Regions from separate parts of the Ensifer sp. ENS08 genome, predicted to be linked through region 2. Evidence: riboswitches for the same ligand, from Rfam matches in the RefSeq annotation. Region 2 holds a riboswitch; the other holds the start of a gene.
What was found. A riboswitch is a leader RNA that binds a small molecule or an ion and turns the genes downstream of it on or off. The one in region 2 is predicted to bind cobalamin.

Region 1: another riboswitch for cobalamin. It lies ahead of cobU (bifunctional adenosylcobinamide kinase/adenosylcobinamide-phosphate guanylyltransferase); the one in region 2 lies ahead of IB272_RS05650 (CbtB-domain containing protein).

Annotation. Positions count from the first base shown of each region.
Region 1 covers NZ_JACVBF010000002.1:593,227-600,579, forward strand. Annotated here, with positions in the region: gene IB272_RS08550 (ABC transporter substrate-binding protein) at 1-94, opposite strand, end outside; gene IB272_RS08555 (hypothetical protein) at 878-1,021, opposite strand; gene IB272_RS08560 (cobyric acid synthase) at 1,272-2,729, shown strand; gene IB272_RS08565 (cation diffusion facilitator family transporter) at 2,802-3,422, opposite strand; cobalamin riboswitch at 3,586-4,044, shown strand; gene cobU (bifunctional adenosylcobinamide kinase/adenosylcobinamide-phosphate guanylyltransferase) at 4,179-4,703, shown strand; gene cobW (cobalamin biosynthesis protein CobW) at 4,707-5,768, shown strand; gene cobN (cobaltochelatase subunit CobN) at 5,872-7,353, shown strand, end outside.
Region 2 covers NZ_JACVBF010000002.1:16,221-23,573, forward strand. Annotated here, with positions in the region: gene IB272_RS05620 (DUF982 domain-containing protein) at 1-199, opposite strand, end outside; gene IB272_RS05625 (GntR family transcriptional regulator) at 444-1,166, opposite strand; gene IB272_RS05630 (DUF1194 domain-containing protein) at 1,271-2,065, opposite strand; gene IB272_RS05635 (glucoamylase family protein) at 2,213-3,559, shown strand; gene IB272_RS05640 ((2Fe-2S)-binding protein) at 3,580-4,428, shown strand; gene IB272_RS05645 (CbtA family protein) at 4,467-5,264, opposite strand; gene IB272_RS05650 (CbtB-domain containing protein) at 5,462-5,638, opposite strand; cobalamin riboswitch at 5,679-5,941, opposite strand; gene IB272_RS05655 (TetR/AcrR family transcriptional regulator) at 5,940-6,632, opposite strand; gene IB272_RS05660 (NAD(P)H-binding protein) at 6,737-7,353, shown strand, end outside.

The sequences.
Region 1 (7,353 bases), 580 kb from region 2:
CAATGCTGACTTCACCGCATTCCGCGGCCTGCGCGGAACCCGCCATGGCATAGAGGCCAGCGGCGAGAATGGTGGAAGCGAGGAGTTTCTTCATGTTGCAAGACCTCCCAGTCTTATTTTGCAGCCAAGATCCAAACGGGAATCCACGGCGGACGCGACATCCTCCGTCACCCGAAACAACGATGCAGCCGGGGGTTCGGCATCAAACAAGCCAGGGTTCACCCTTGCTGCGGACGGTGCGGGAGTTCGTATTCAGCCCTGGCCGCGGAACCCTGTCGCCAGCCAATCTCCTCTTATACCGCAAACCAAGCCTAAGGTTTCTCGCTGAGAAATCAACCTCTTCAATCGGTTGACCGGGAAGGACGGGGTCTCGTGCGTTCTGTCTGCGACATCGCCGAAGCGCGTATTTTGTGCGTGAGAGACCCCGAATTTAAGCAATAGCGACAATTCTTGCCGCAAAAAATGGCGCTGGGCGCCACGGACCTCAGAACCCTGTCGAGATCCTGACGTTTCCTGTCGTGATTGCGTCACGCCAAATGGCGCGCATGTCGCGAAAAATTTACAAAAAAGTCCGGAATTCATCTTTGGTTAAATCCTCACTAACCATCCGGTAACGATGTCCAGCTAATTGTTCTTCTCGCGGCGGGGGACTGCCGCCGGTCCGGATCAGGTTTGTGCGTCCCGGACTTTGAGCGAACCTTCGGTGTGTTTTTCCGAAGTGACCAGGCGTTTTTTGGCGGCCGCATCCCTCCTGAAGAGGTTGATGCGGCCTTCGCATTTCAGGGCCAATGCCGGACATAAAAAAACCGCCCCGGAGGGGCGGTGGAGGAGGCTCTGGGAGGAGAGCTCGAAGGGGCTTCCGCCCCGATCGCTGGCCTTAGCCGACGTTCGACGTGCGGATGACGCCGAGCGGGCCGAAGGGCGCGTCGACGACGAGGTTGCGCACGCGCGACTGGCTGGACGGAACCTTCGAGTTCCAGGCGATCTGGACGAAATTGGGCTTGCTGAAAATATACAGCATGGACATGAACCTTGAGAGGCCGGAGGCCTATCCTCCGGGGCGTGTTGCTATGCCGCTGATATAGGTGTGCGCTGCAAAAAATTGAATGCCAAACTCGCCACGCCATGTCGCATTCTGGCTATCGGCCGCGACATTTTCGACAAGCCTTGCGAAAGCGCGAAACAATGCGTGAAAAGGCTTTGTCAATTGCGGCGAAATCGTGTCGAAACAGACCTTTGCCGCTGCCCGTTTCAGTGTTACCGATGGCCGCATGACACGCAGGATCATGTTGCAGGGAACCGGCTCGGATGTCGGAAAATCGGTATTGGTGGCGGGGCTCTGCCGGCTTGCCGCCAATCAGGGCCTGAAGGTCCGGCCGTTCAAGCCGCAGAACATGTCGAACAACGCCGCCGTTTCCGACGACGGTGGCGAGATCGGCCGCGCGCAATGGCTGCAGGCGCTGGCCGCGCGCGTGCCGTCGTCGGTGCACATGAACCCGGTGCTCCTGAAGCCGCAGTCGGACGTGGGCAGCCAGATCGTCGTTCAGGGCAAGGTCGCCGGGCAGGCTAGGGGGCGGGAATATCAGGCGCTCAAGCCCAAGCTGCTGGGCGCCGTCATGGAGAGTTTCGAACAAATATCGGCCGGTGCCGATCTCGTGGTGGTCGAAGGCGCCGGCTCGCCGGCCGAAATCAACCTCAGGCCCGGCGACATCGCCAATATGGGCTTTGCGACACGGGCCGACGTGCCGGTCGTGCTGGTCGGCGACATCGACCGCGGCGGGGTGATCGCCTCGCTGGTCGGCACGCATGCGATCCTGCCCGAGGAAGACCGGCGCATGGTGACCGGCTATCTCATCAACAAGTTCCGCGGCGACGTCACGCTGTTCGACGACGGCATTGCTGCCGTCAACCGCTACACCGGCTGGCCCTGCTTCGGCGTCGTGCCGTGGTTGAAGGCGGCGGCACGCCTGCCGGCGGAAGATTCCGTCGTGCTGGAGAAGCTGACGCGCGGCGAGGGGCGGGCGCTGAAGGTTGCCGTCCCGGTACTGTCGCGCATCGCCAATTTCGACGACCTCGATCCGCTCGCCGCCGAACCGGAGATTGATCTCGTCTTCGTGCGGCCTGGCAGTCCCATTCCGGTCGACGCTGGCCTCGTCGTCATTCCCGGGTCGAAATCGACCATCGGCGACCTCATCGATTTCCGCGCGCAAGGGTGGGACCGTGACCTCGAACGTCATGTGCGCCGGGGCGGCCGGGTCATCGGCATCTGCGGCGGCTACCAGATGCTCGGCCGGCGCGTCACCGATCCGCTCGGCATCGAGGGCGGCGAACGTGCGGTCGAGGGTCTCGGGCTGCTCGAGGTCGAGACCGAGATGGCGCCGGAAAAGACGGTGCGCAACAGCCGCGCCTGGTCGCTGGAGCATGATGTGGCGCTCGAAGGCTACGAAATCCATCTTGGCAAGACGCAAGGTGCAGACTGTGGCCGGCCATCGGTGCGCATCGACAATCGCGCCGACGGCGCGCTTTCGGCCGATGGCCGCGTGATGGGCACCTACCTGCATGGGCTCTTCACCAGCGACGCCTATCGTGGCGCGCTGCTCAAGAGTTTCGGCATCGAAGGCGGCGCCAACAACTACCGCCAATCGGTCGATGCGGCGCTCGACGATGTCGCGAACGAACTGGAGGCTGTGCTCGATCGTCGCTGGCTGGACGAGTTGCTCAGGCACTAGGGACGCGGCAACGGTCAGCCAGCAGGTCCGGTACGTCGGGCCCAACAGGAGCAACGAGCTTATCCGACGGAACTACGCTGCGACATCGTGCTCCTCGCTTGCGGCTTCCCAGACTTCCCGCGCGGCATCCAGGTTCATCAGGGCAATCCCCAAGCCGACGATCAGGTCCGGCCAGGCCGACTGCCACAGATAGGCTGTCGCCAGACCCGCGGCGATGATGGCCACATTGGCGAAGGCATCGTTGCGGGCCGAGAGAAATGCTGCCCGCGTGAGGCTGCCGCTCGTGTGACGGTAGGCGACGAGCAGATAGGCGCAGAAGAGGTTGACCACCAGCGCCCCAAGTCCGGTCAGGGAAAGGGCAAAGGGCTCTGGCGGGACCGGATCCATGAACTTCGCCCAGGCCGTCCAAAGGAAGGCCAGCGCCGGTACCAGTAGAATGAACGCCATCGCCATGCCGACCCGCGCGCGGGTTCGCGCCGTCCAGGCCAGAGCAAAGAAAATCAGCATGTTGACGGAGGCGTCTTCGAGGAAGTCGACGCTGTCGGCCATCAGGGACACCGAGCCGATCGAAAGCGCGACAAGGAGTTCCACCCCGAAATAGCCGAGGTTCAACAGGGAGACGATGAGGACGACGCGGCGCAGCTCGGTATCCACTCGAAAGGTTCCCTTTCTGGCGAGATTCGCCCTCGGCATCTTGACACAGGTGTTAGCAGCAGTTTGCTATCCATAGCACTAGGTTTCGACATCGGTTCCCTTCACACCGCCGTCGTGCCTGACGCCCGACAAATCGTCGCGTGGCGCAACTCGGCCGGGGAGGCGTCGCATGCGTCGATTGACTTTGGGCTGCCCGCTTCCTAATCATCAGGCGTTGGATGGTTCCCCCTTGTCGTGGCGATCTGGGGGAATAATTGGGAATGTGACGGATGGACCCAAATCGGGCATCCTTATCGCAGCCGACCCCGCGACTGTAGAACGGTCAGGGTTCGCCATCGGGTTTGGTGCCGGGCTGTCGGCCGGTTGCACGGGCAATCGGGGCAGGTCGGGGATCAAGCCGGAAAAGCCACTGGCGTGGCATCGTGATCAGCCGGGTTTGGACGCCTCTTCTTCTACGAATCGTCCGCCTTTCACGATGTCCCTCACAGCACCCATGCGTCGGAGACGACGCGCAAAGGTTCGCTGTGGCACCGGAAAGACGCCGGGAAGGTGAGGCGGGCCGCTCGGGCCCTGACATCGGAACCTTGCCCTTTAAGGGCGAGGCGATGTTCGGCCCGTGACGCCGTGAGCCAGGAGACCTGCCATCCGGCATGGGCATTCCGCCCGAGGGGACTTTTGTCTCCAACGCCATCACGGAGGTTGTTTTGGCTCGCAGATGCTTTCAAGAACGCGCCCGTGGCGCGTCCGATGGCTTTTGCCACCGACGGCTGATTTGGGAATGTTGAGGCAGCCACGATGAGCAGTCTCAGCGCCGGGCCCGTGCTGGTCCTTGGCGGCGCCCGTTCCGGCAAGTCCAGCTTTTCCGAGAGGCTCGTCGAAGCGTCCGGCCTCACCATGCATTATGTCGCCACGGGCCGCGCCTGGGACGACGAAATGCGCGAGCGCATCGACCATCACCGGACGCGCCGCGGCGAGGGCTGGACGACGCATGAGGAGCCGCTCGATCTCGTCGGCATCCTCAGACGCATCGATGATCCCAGCCATGTGGTCCTGATCGACTGCCTGACGCTATGGGTCACCAATCTCATGCTGGAAGAGCGCGACATGACGGCGGAGTTCGCCGCCCTTGTTGCGTATCTGCCTGAGGCGCGGGCGCGCCTCGTCTTTGTTTCCAACGAGGTCGGCCTCGGCATCGTGCCCGAGAACCGCATGGCCCGCGAGTTTCGCGACCATGCCGGCCGGCTTCACCAGATCGTTGCGGAGAAATCCGCTGAAGTTTACTTTGTCGCGGCCGGTTTGCCGCTGAAAATGAAGGGTTGATCCATGACCACTGCGAGAGCCAACCAGGGCAAGATCCCGGCGACCGTCATCACCGGCTTCCTCGGCGCCGGCAAGACGACGATGATCCGCAACCTGCTGCAGAACGCCGACGGCAAGCGCATCGCGCTGATCATCAACGAGTTCGGCGATCTCGGCGTCGACGGCGATGTCTTGAAGGGCTGCGGTGCCGAGGCCTGCACCGAGGACGACATCATCGAGCTTACCAATGGCTGCATCTGCTGCACCGTGGCTGACGATTTCATCCCGACCATGACGAAGCTGCTCGAGCGTGAAAACCGCCCTGACCACATCATCATCGAAACCTCGGGCCTTGCCCTGCCGCAGCCGCTGATCGCCGCTTTCAACTGGCCGGATATCCGCAGCGAAGTGACCGTCGATGGCGTCGTCACCGTGGTCGACAGCGCCGCCGTTGCCGCTGGCCGCTTTGCCGACGACCACGACAAGGTCGATGCGCTGCGCGTCGAGGACGACAATCTCGATCACGAAAGCCCGATCGAGGAGCTGTTCGAGGACCAACTGACGGCTGCCGATCTCATCGTTCTCAACAAGACCGATCTGATCGATGCCTCCGGCCTCAAGGCCGTACGCGACGAGGTGTCTTCGCGCACCAGCCGCAAGCCGACGATGATCGAGGCGAAGAACGGCGAAGTCGCCGCTGCCATCCTGCTTGGCCTCGGTGTCGGCACGGAAAGCGATATCGCCAACCGCAAGTCGCATCACGAGATGGACGAGGCAGGTGAGGAGCACGATCACGACGAGTTCGACAGCTTCGTCGTCGAGCTCGGTTCGATCGCCGATCCCTCGGCGTTCATCGATCGCCTGAAGGGCGTGATCGCGGAGCACGACGTTCTGCGCCTCAAGGGCTTTGCCGACGTGCCCGGCAAGCCGATGCGCCTCCTGATCCAGGCGGTCGGCGCCCGCATCGACCAATATTACGACCGCGCCTGGGGCGCCGGCGAAAAGCGCGGTACGCGCCTCGTCGTCATCGGCCTGCACGACATGGACGAGGCGGCGGTGCGCGCTGCGATTACCGCGCTCGTCTAGATCGTTCTTTGAGTGAAATGATCTAACGCATTGAAATGATGCAGTTCCGGATGGAAAACGCTTTTAGCGTTTTCGTTCGGAATTGCCCCACCGGACAAGACGAATGCATCTGCTTCTCGCCCAGAAAGGAACGATCGCCGACGGCAACGAGGCGATCGACCTTGGGCAAACGCCGGCCGATATCCTTTTCCTCTCGGCCGCCGACACCGAGCTCTCCTCGATCGCCGCGGCTCACGGCCGACGCGACGGAGGCTTGAGCCTGCGCATCGCCAGCCTGATGAGCCTGATGCACCCGATGTCGGTCGACACATACGTCGAGCGCACGGCGCGTCACGCCAAGCTGATCGTCGTCCGGCCGCTCGGTGGCGCCAGCTATTTCCGTTATCTGCTGGAAGCCCTGCATGCGGCTGCCGTCACCCATCGTTTCGAGATCGCGGTTCTGCCGGGTGACGACAAGCCGGATCCGGGGCTGGAGCCTTTCTCCACCGTCGCAGCCGACGACCGCCAGCGCCTTTGGGCTTACTTCACCGAAGGCGGCTCGGACAATGCCGGGCTGTTTCTCGACTATGCGGCCGCACTGGTCACAGGTGCGGAGAAGCCGCAGCCGGCAAAGCCCCTGTTGAAGGCCGGCATCTGGTGGCCGGGTGCTGGCGTGATCGGCGTCAGCGAATGGCAGTCCCTTGTTCAGGGACGGATGGTAGCGAGGGAGGGATTCGAACCCCCGACGGTTGGGATCTGCTTTTACCGCGCGCTCGTGCAGAGTGGCGAGACACGGCCGGTGGAGGCGCTGATCGATGCGCTGGAGGCTGAAGGTGTGCGGGCACTGCCGGTGTTCGTGTCAAGCCTCAAGGATGCCGTTTCCGTCGGCACGCTGCAGGCGATTTTTTCCGAGGCCGCACCCGACGTGGTGATGAACGCCACTGGCTTTGCGGTCTCGTCGCCCGGTGCCGACCGTCAGCCGACGGTGCTGGAATCGACCGGTGCGCCGGTGCTGCAGGTGATTTTCTCCGGCTCGTCGCGGGCGCAATGGGAAACGTCGCCGCAGGGGCTGATGGCGCGCGACCTCGCCATGAACGTGGCACTACCCGAAGTCGATGGCCGCATCCTTGCGCGCGCCGTCTCCTTCAAGGCGGCGTCGATCTATGACGCCAAGGTGGAGGCCAATATCGTCGGCCATGAGCCGCTCGAAGACCGGGTGCGCTTTGCCGCTGATCTTGCCGTCAACTGGGCGAAGCTGCGCCGGGCAGAGCCCCCCGAGCGCCGCATTGCCATCGTCATGGCCAACTATCCGAACCGCGACGGTCGCCTCGGCAACGGTGTCGGGCTCGACACGCCGGCCGGTACCGTCGAGGTGCTTAGCGCCATGGCGCGGGAAGGCTATGCGGTCGGTGAGGTTCCCGCCGATGGCGACGCGCTGATCCGCTATCTGATGGCCGGGCCGACCAATGCGGCGAGCCATGACCGCGAAATCCGCGAGCGTATTTCGCTGAACGATTACAAAACGTTCTTCGATTCGCTTCCGAAACAGATAAAGGATGAAGTTACCGGTCGCTGGGGCGTGCCGGAGGCCGATCCCTTCTTCCTC
Region 2 (7,353 bases):
AGCAGCGGCTCGCCCGGTCCGTACTCGTCAATCCATCCAGCGCATCCAGGCAGCGCCTGAGGGCTGCGCGATATTCCCGGCCACGACGGCCCGGCCACTGCCTGAGCAGTTCCACGGCTTCGAACACCGTTCTGACCACGGTCTGCCGTCGTGCCGAAAGTTTCAGGGGGATGGGAGTGGGAAAGAGTTTCTCGCTCATTGCATTCCTCGTTCACAGTCTTTTCGAGCGAGAGGGCAACGCGAGAGCAGCGGGATGGTTCCATGTTGTCGACCGATTTTATTCGCGCTGACGGCAGGCGAGTTCTCTCCGGCTTTGCGAACCTGATCTTTTGGTTGCGTCGCTTTTGCCGACGGCGGACGAAGGGAGGTCCGGCGGGAGCTCCATCGAGCTCGGACCGGTGTTGAAAAGCTTTGAAAATCCAGGCCCGGCGCAGGTGGCGGCACTAGAGTTCCAGCGCTGCCTTGAGGTCGGTCGACTTCAGAACGCGCAGGTCGAGGTCGGCTTCGATATGGTCGATGTGGTGGACCATCAGCCGCGCGGCCGCGTCGATGTCGCCACGCTCGATCGCGTTGACGATCTCGTCGTGTTCGCTGTGGCCGCAGCTCGAAACGGTCGATTGTCCGTAAAGCGCGATGACCAGCGAGGAGCGGGCGACGAGCTCGTCCATGAAGCGGCGCAGAATGGTGTTGCCGGAGAGGTCGGCAAGCGCCAGGTGGAAATCGCCCGATGCCTTGATTTCCGCACGACGGGCCGATTGACCGCGCTGTTCGGTCAGTTGGCGCTCGGCTGCCAGCATGCGCCTGAGTTCGGAAAGCTCCGCCTTGCCGATCTGGGCGGCGGCGGCGCGCACGACGCCGGGCTCGATCAGCCGGCGGGTCGCAAAGATCTGGCGCGCCTCGTCGATCGAAGGGTGCGCAACGAAGGCGCCGCGGTTCTTCTCGACGTTGACGAGGCCTTCATAGGACAGCGCCTGCAGGGCGGCGCGCACCAGCGTTCGGCTGACGTTGAAGAGTTCGCCGACGTCGCTTTCCGAAAGCTTGGTGCCAGGCGCAAGCCGCCGCTCGACGATCGCATCGCGCAATGTATCGCGGATGTGCTGACTGCCGGTGTCGGTGGTCGGGTCTGTGGCCAGTTCGGCCTGATGGGGCGTGGTGGTCAAGGACATGAATCGATCCGCGAAGCAACGCGCCATCTTATCGTCGGACGAAGCGAAGGGAAACGACAATCTGACGCGCAAAGGTTGCGGGGGCATCGTCCGGTCTAGCGAGGCTACTTGTCGAGCTCCGGATAGACCCGGTCGAGGAAGCCCGGTCGCAATTTCTCGCCGATCAGGCAATCGGGCGCCGGGAAGGCATCGACATAGCGTATGGTCGGCGGTGGTGGCAGGCCGCTGACTTCGAGCACCAGTTTCTGGCGGATCGCGATGGAGAAATCTTCGGGCTCGTGCACCGGCAGCACGAAGGAGCCGGGGCCGCCGATGACACATTCGGCATAATATTGGTCAAGCGGGCCGGTCGAAACCGACGGGCGGATGAGGATGGCAAGCCCGTTGATGGTGATGCCGCGCGTGATCGCGATCTCGCGGGCTGGAAGCACCGGCGGGCCGATGTTGTTCGGCCCGTCGCCGGAGATGTCGATGACCCTTCGCACGCCGCTGAACGCGTTGGAATCGATCAGCGCCGTGCCATAGGTAATGGCGTTGGAGATGGAGGTGCCGCGGCGTGTGCCGACCGGCCGCGCTTCGATCAGCTTGGCGAAGGCGTCGGCGTCGGCGGCATTGTCGATGACCTTCCAGGCGACAACGGAGGACTCGTTCACCGTTCCGGCCCATTCGAAATAGCCGATGGCGATCTTGCCCAGCTGGCCGCTTTCGACCGCATCAAGGAAGTCGCGATGCCGGAGTGCCTCGACATAGCCGGCCCGCTGGATGCGGGCCTCGTCGAGATCCATCGAGCCGGACATGTCGACCGCCAGGATCAGTTCGACGTCGACATTCGTCGCCTCGGCGGTCGATGGGCTCGGGCCACCACTCAATGAAAGGAGTAACGCCAACACGCTCAACATCGCTTCAACCAGTCATTGCGCGCGGTCAGATTAGAAGACTGTAACACAAGATTGGATTTCGGCGACCGTTTGGGTGTAGTTGGCCTTCACTAAAGAGTGATTTTGCCGGGTCCTGCATGAGGCCGGATGTCGGACAGGAAAGGCGAAATGCCGCAGCGTACGGAAAATACTGAGCGATTTCAGATCGATCGATTGCAGCAGACGGCGTTCGGGTATTTCCTCGAACATTCGGATCCGGTCACCGGACTGATCGCCGACACCGCGTTGCCGGGCGCGCCGGCGAGCATCGCTGCGACCGGCTTCGGCCTTTCCTGCTATCCGATCGGCGTCGAGCGCGGCTGGCTTTCGCGCAGCGACGCGGCGCGGCGGGTGGCGACGACCCTGCGCTTCCTTGTCCAAAGCCCGCAGTCCCGCCACCGGCAGGCGACCGGCTATCGCGGCTTCTACCATCACTTCCTCGACATGCGGACCGGTGAGCGCACCTGGCAGAGCGAGCTTTCGACCGTCGATACGGCGCTGCTGATCGCCGGCTGCCTGACCGCCTCTGCATATTTTTACGGTAGGGATGCGGACGAATGCGAGATCCGCGCGCTTGCCGATCGGCTCTATGCGCGGGTGGACTGGCGCTGGGCGCTCAATCGGGGCGACACGCTGACGATGGGCTGGCGGCCGCCGGGGCGGTTCTTGAAGCATCGCTGGCGGGGTTACAGCGAAGCGCTGCTGCTCTATGTGCTGGCACTCGGCGCGCCCGACCATTCGATCGAACCGGAGCACTATGCGGCCTTCGCCGAGGGCCATGACTGGATTCCGGTCGACGGCCGGCCGCATCTGCATGCGGCCCCACTCTTCATCCATCTCTTTCCGCAGGCCTGGCTCGATCTACGCGGGCTTTCCGACCGGCCGATGCGAGAGCGGGGGACGGACTATTTCGAGAATACCCGACGCGCCATCGCCTTGCAGCGGGACCATGCGCGCTCCAATCCCGGCGGTTTCGCCGGATATGGCGAGGACCTGTGGGGCCTCAGCGCCTGCCATGCGCCGCGCGGCCGGCTGCGGCTTGCGGATGGGCGCCAGCAGCGGCTTTTCGGCTATGTGAACCGCGGCGCACCCTACGGCCTTGATGACGGCACGCTCGTGCCCTGGGCGCCGCTTGCCTGCCTGCCGTTCGAGCCGGATGCGGCGCAGGCCTCCCTGGTGCATATGGCAGACAGTTATCCGGGACTTTTGAGCGAAGGGCGCTTTCCTGGCGGCTTTAACCCGAGCCTGGCCGCCGGCGCAGGCCCGGAGGGCTGGATCGATGCGCGGGTCGTCGGTCTTGACCAGGGCCTCGTTGTCATGATGATCGAGAACTGGCAAAGCGGCCTTAGCTGGGCGCTGATGCGCAGCATGCCGGCGATCCGCCTCGGCCTTGAACGGGCGGGCTTCGACGGTGGCTGGCTGCAGGAGGGGGAAGGCGCGTGTGGTAATCCGCCCGCATCCCGCGCCAGAGGATGAGAACGGACGACGGAGACGGCATGCGCTTGAACGACCACCGGCCGACAGCGGAGACCGCGGCGTTTGCGCCGCAGGCGCTGGCCGTCGCCGACCATCTGCGTGCCCAGTTTCCCGAGGCTGCCGTCTCGCTCGGGCCGGCGGCCAGTGATTTCAGCGCGCCGGGCGACTTCTGGGCTACCGGCAGCGCTGGCCTTGAGGCGGGGCTCGCCTATCAGGATTTCTTCGGGGTCGGCATGACCGACCGGGTCCGGGCGGCGCATCTGATCGCCTTCTATAGCCGCCAGCTGAGCGTAGTCCTTGGCGCGTTCCATCTCGGCGCCGGGTCGCAGGCGGAGGTGGCCGGCATTCGTTTCGAGGATTGGACGCGGCTTCACCGTGGCGTCGAAGTCGCGGGCAAGCGCTATCATTTTCGCCTGCATCCGCCGGCGACGGAGCGCCAGGGTGGCGAAGGTGTCAGCGCATTCGAACAGGGCTTCATCGCCCATCTGGCACCCGTCGTTGCGGTTCTGAAAGCGCGAGCAGGGCTGTCGAGCGGGGCGCAATGGCGGCTCGCGGCCGATGCCCTGGCCGGCGCGTTCCTGGAAATCGGCCGCGCGATCGGCGACGAGGCGCGCGGCATGGCCGAGGCGCTGGCGATCGTCAAGCGACCGGGTTCGCGGCTCTACTCAGAGGAGCTCTGCTACGAGCAGATCGCGGCTCTCGATCCGGCAAGCGGCGCTCAGCTGTCGCGCCAGTATCGGATCCGTTGCGGCTGCTGTCTCTACTTCAAGACGGAAGGGGGCAGCTTCTGCGACACTTGCGTGCTGCTGGAGCCGGAAGATCGCCGCGCGCGGCTGGCGGCGCATCTCATGCAAAACGGCGGGACCTGAACCCCGCCGTCGCTTTGCTGACGATCTGTGATCAGTGATCACTGTGCCTTGACGAAGCGCTCGTTGATGAAGCCGGAGACGACGCCGAGTACGATCCAGAAGGCAAGCGTGGTGGCGAGTGCGGCAACCGCAAACTCGGCGCCGAGCACGGCCGGAACGTTGCTGGTGATATCGAGCGGCTGCGGCGCACCGTAGACATGGGGTGCTGCGATCGCCACCAGGCCTGCGACCTTGGAGACGATCTCCTCGCGCAGGACGACGAGATAGAGGCCGACGGCGGAGAGCGCCACGGTCACCAGCCACCAGGTCTGGCGGTCGCCGAGTTCGGCTGCCGGAAAGCCCGGCAGTTCCGGCGGCAGACCGATCGCCGGCAGCATGTGCACGGCAAGCCAGCCGCAGGCGCCCCACAGCGCGCCGTTCCTGAGCGTGATCGGGTAGCCGATCACCAGGCTGACGCCGGCGAGCAGCAGACCGAAGCCGGAACCTGTGACGAGGTTCGCCATCAGCGTGCCGGAGAAGCGGCTCATGCCGAACATGATGCCGCCTTCCTCATGCTCGCCCTCATGGGCATAGGCCGGGGTGATCGGCGACAAAGCGTCGAGGAAAGCGCCGAACGGCGACACGGCTTTGAGCGACGAATGCTGGTCGTGGTTTTCTGCGGCCGGCTGTGCCGCACCCGGCTGGGCGGCGGGCTGTTCGGTGGCGGCCGGTGCCTCGCCTTCGAATTCTTCTGCATGCAGGATCAGCGGTGTGACGCGCAGTTCCTGGGCGCCGGTCATGAAGACACCGGCAATCAATCCAGCCACGATCGCGGCCAGAAGCGTTCTGACAATCATCTTGAAATCCCTCGATAACGACAAAAGCCACGCCCTGTGGCGTGGTCCTTGAGCCTTCCCATTTTCCCTATGCTGCGGATGGCCTTCGCGCGCCGGAAAAACCGGGATGCACGCAGGCCTCCATCCGGCTCGGGCCGGATGCGTTCAGGTCCGCAGATTGTTCGATGCGGAACGTTGTTCACGTTCCGGCGCATCGGTCAGTGGCAGGGGAAGCCGTAGGAGTGGCGGGTGTCGTGCGCCGTGTCGTGCAGCACTGCCGAGTTGGCAAGGCCGGCGCCAAAGACGAGGAATGCGCCGATGAAGAGCGCGATGACGCCAGCGGTCAGACGATCGCTGAGGGAGAGCGGGGTGCTCGAAATGGTAGACGTAGCCATGACAACCTCCGTGATGGCATCGGGAAATTCCCGGTTGGGCCCTATGCCCGTATCGAGTGGCAGGTTTCCTGGCTCACGGCGTTGGGCTCGATGCCCTCGATCTGCCTCGCCTTCCCAGCTCGGCCGCCCTCTCGCGGTCTTGCCAGTGGCTTCTTCCGGATCGCTCCGGAACGGTGGATCGACGTCGCTCTACAGTCGCGGGGTCGGCCGTGATTTGAATGCCCAGCTTGGGTCCATCCGTCACATTCCCGTTTACTCCCGAAACACGTTCGCGTCCCGGGAACCAATCGATCCCAGATGATTAGGATTGTGTCATGGAGTTGTCAATTGAGTGCGCGCCGCCGCGCGGTCCATCCGCGACAAAATCCTTGATGGTCATGCGTTTGTAGGCTTCGACGATCTGGTCACCCTCGGCCCGGTCGACCGAGACTGCAAGTCGCATGGTGCAGTCGCCGAGATGCATGATCAGGAAGGCGGCGCTGTCGATCTCTTCGCGCGGTGTCTCCGGCACAAGCCGGGCCCAGACATCGGCAAGCAGCTTTCCGCCGGCGCGGCTTTGCGCAAGATCGATCTCGCGCAGCGCCTTGTCGGCCTGCATCGCCGACCAGATGTCGCGCATGACCGGCTCGGCGAGGAACATGTCGTAGTAGATGTCGAACAGCAGCGAGAAGGCGTCGCGCAGTTCGGCTATCGACGTGACCTTGGCCAGTTCGGCCGCGATGCACTCGTTGCAGACCGCATTGTAGCGCTCGGCCAGCGTGCGCACGATTGCCGCCTTGTCGGGAAAGTACTGATACAGCGAGCCGATCGAAATCCCCGCCTTTTCAGCGACTTCGCTCATGCGCATGGCGTCGCTGCCCTTCTCCTGGATGAGCGCCGTCGCGCAGGCAAGGATCTGCTCGACGCGCTCGCGGCTGCGCTTCTGGCTCGGCGTCCGGCGCAGCGCAGGCTCGTCGTTGGCGGGAAGCGTGGCGGGACTTGCATCTGGAATCATGAGTAATGCTCACATTTTGACTTGACTCCTAAAATACGAGGATTTATCACATTTGCAAATGTGAGAGATGCTCATGTTTGTTGGTGGAACCTCAGGAGGAAACGATGTCTCAGAAAGTCACACTGGTTTTGGGCGGTACCGGCAAGACGGGGCGGCGGGTGGCCGATCGCCTTCGGGAGCGGGGCATAGCGGTCCGCATCGGCGCCCGTTCGGCGTCGCCTTCCTTCGATTGGACGGATGAGGCGACCTGGACGCCCGCCCTTGAAAATGTCGATCGCATCTATGTCTGCTACCAGCCCGATCTGGCGGTGCCGGGCGCCGTCGACGTCATCGCCAAGTTCTCGAGCCTTGCCGTTCGCTCCGGCATCAAACGGTTGGTGCTCCTGTCGGGCCGCGGCGAGGACGAGGCGGAAGCCTCCGAGCGTGCGCTGCAGGCCTCCGGCGCCGACTGGACGGTCATCCGGGGCAGCTGGTTCTTCGAGAATTTCGACGAAGGCTTCCTGGCCGACGGCGTGGTGAGTGGTTCGGTCTTCCTGCCGGTGGACGAGGTCACCGAGCCCTTCGTCAGTTGCGACGACATTGCCGACGTGGCGGTTGAGGCTCTTCTGGACGATGCGCATATCGGCAAGGTCTATGCCTTGACCGGCCCGCGCCTGATGACCTTTGCCCAGGCCGTCGCCGAGATCGCCGCGGCCGCCAACCGTCGGATCTCTTATCAGGC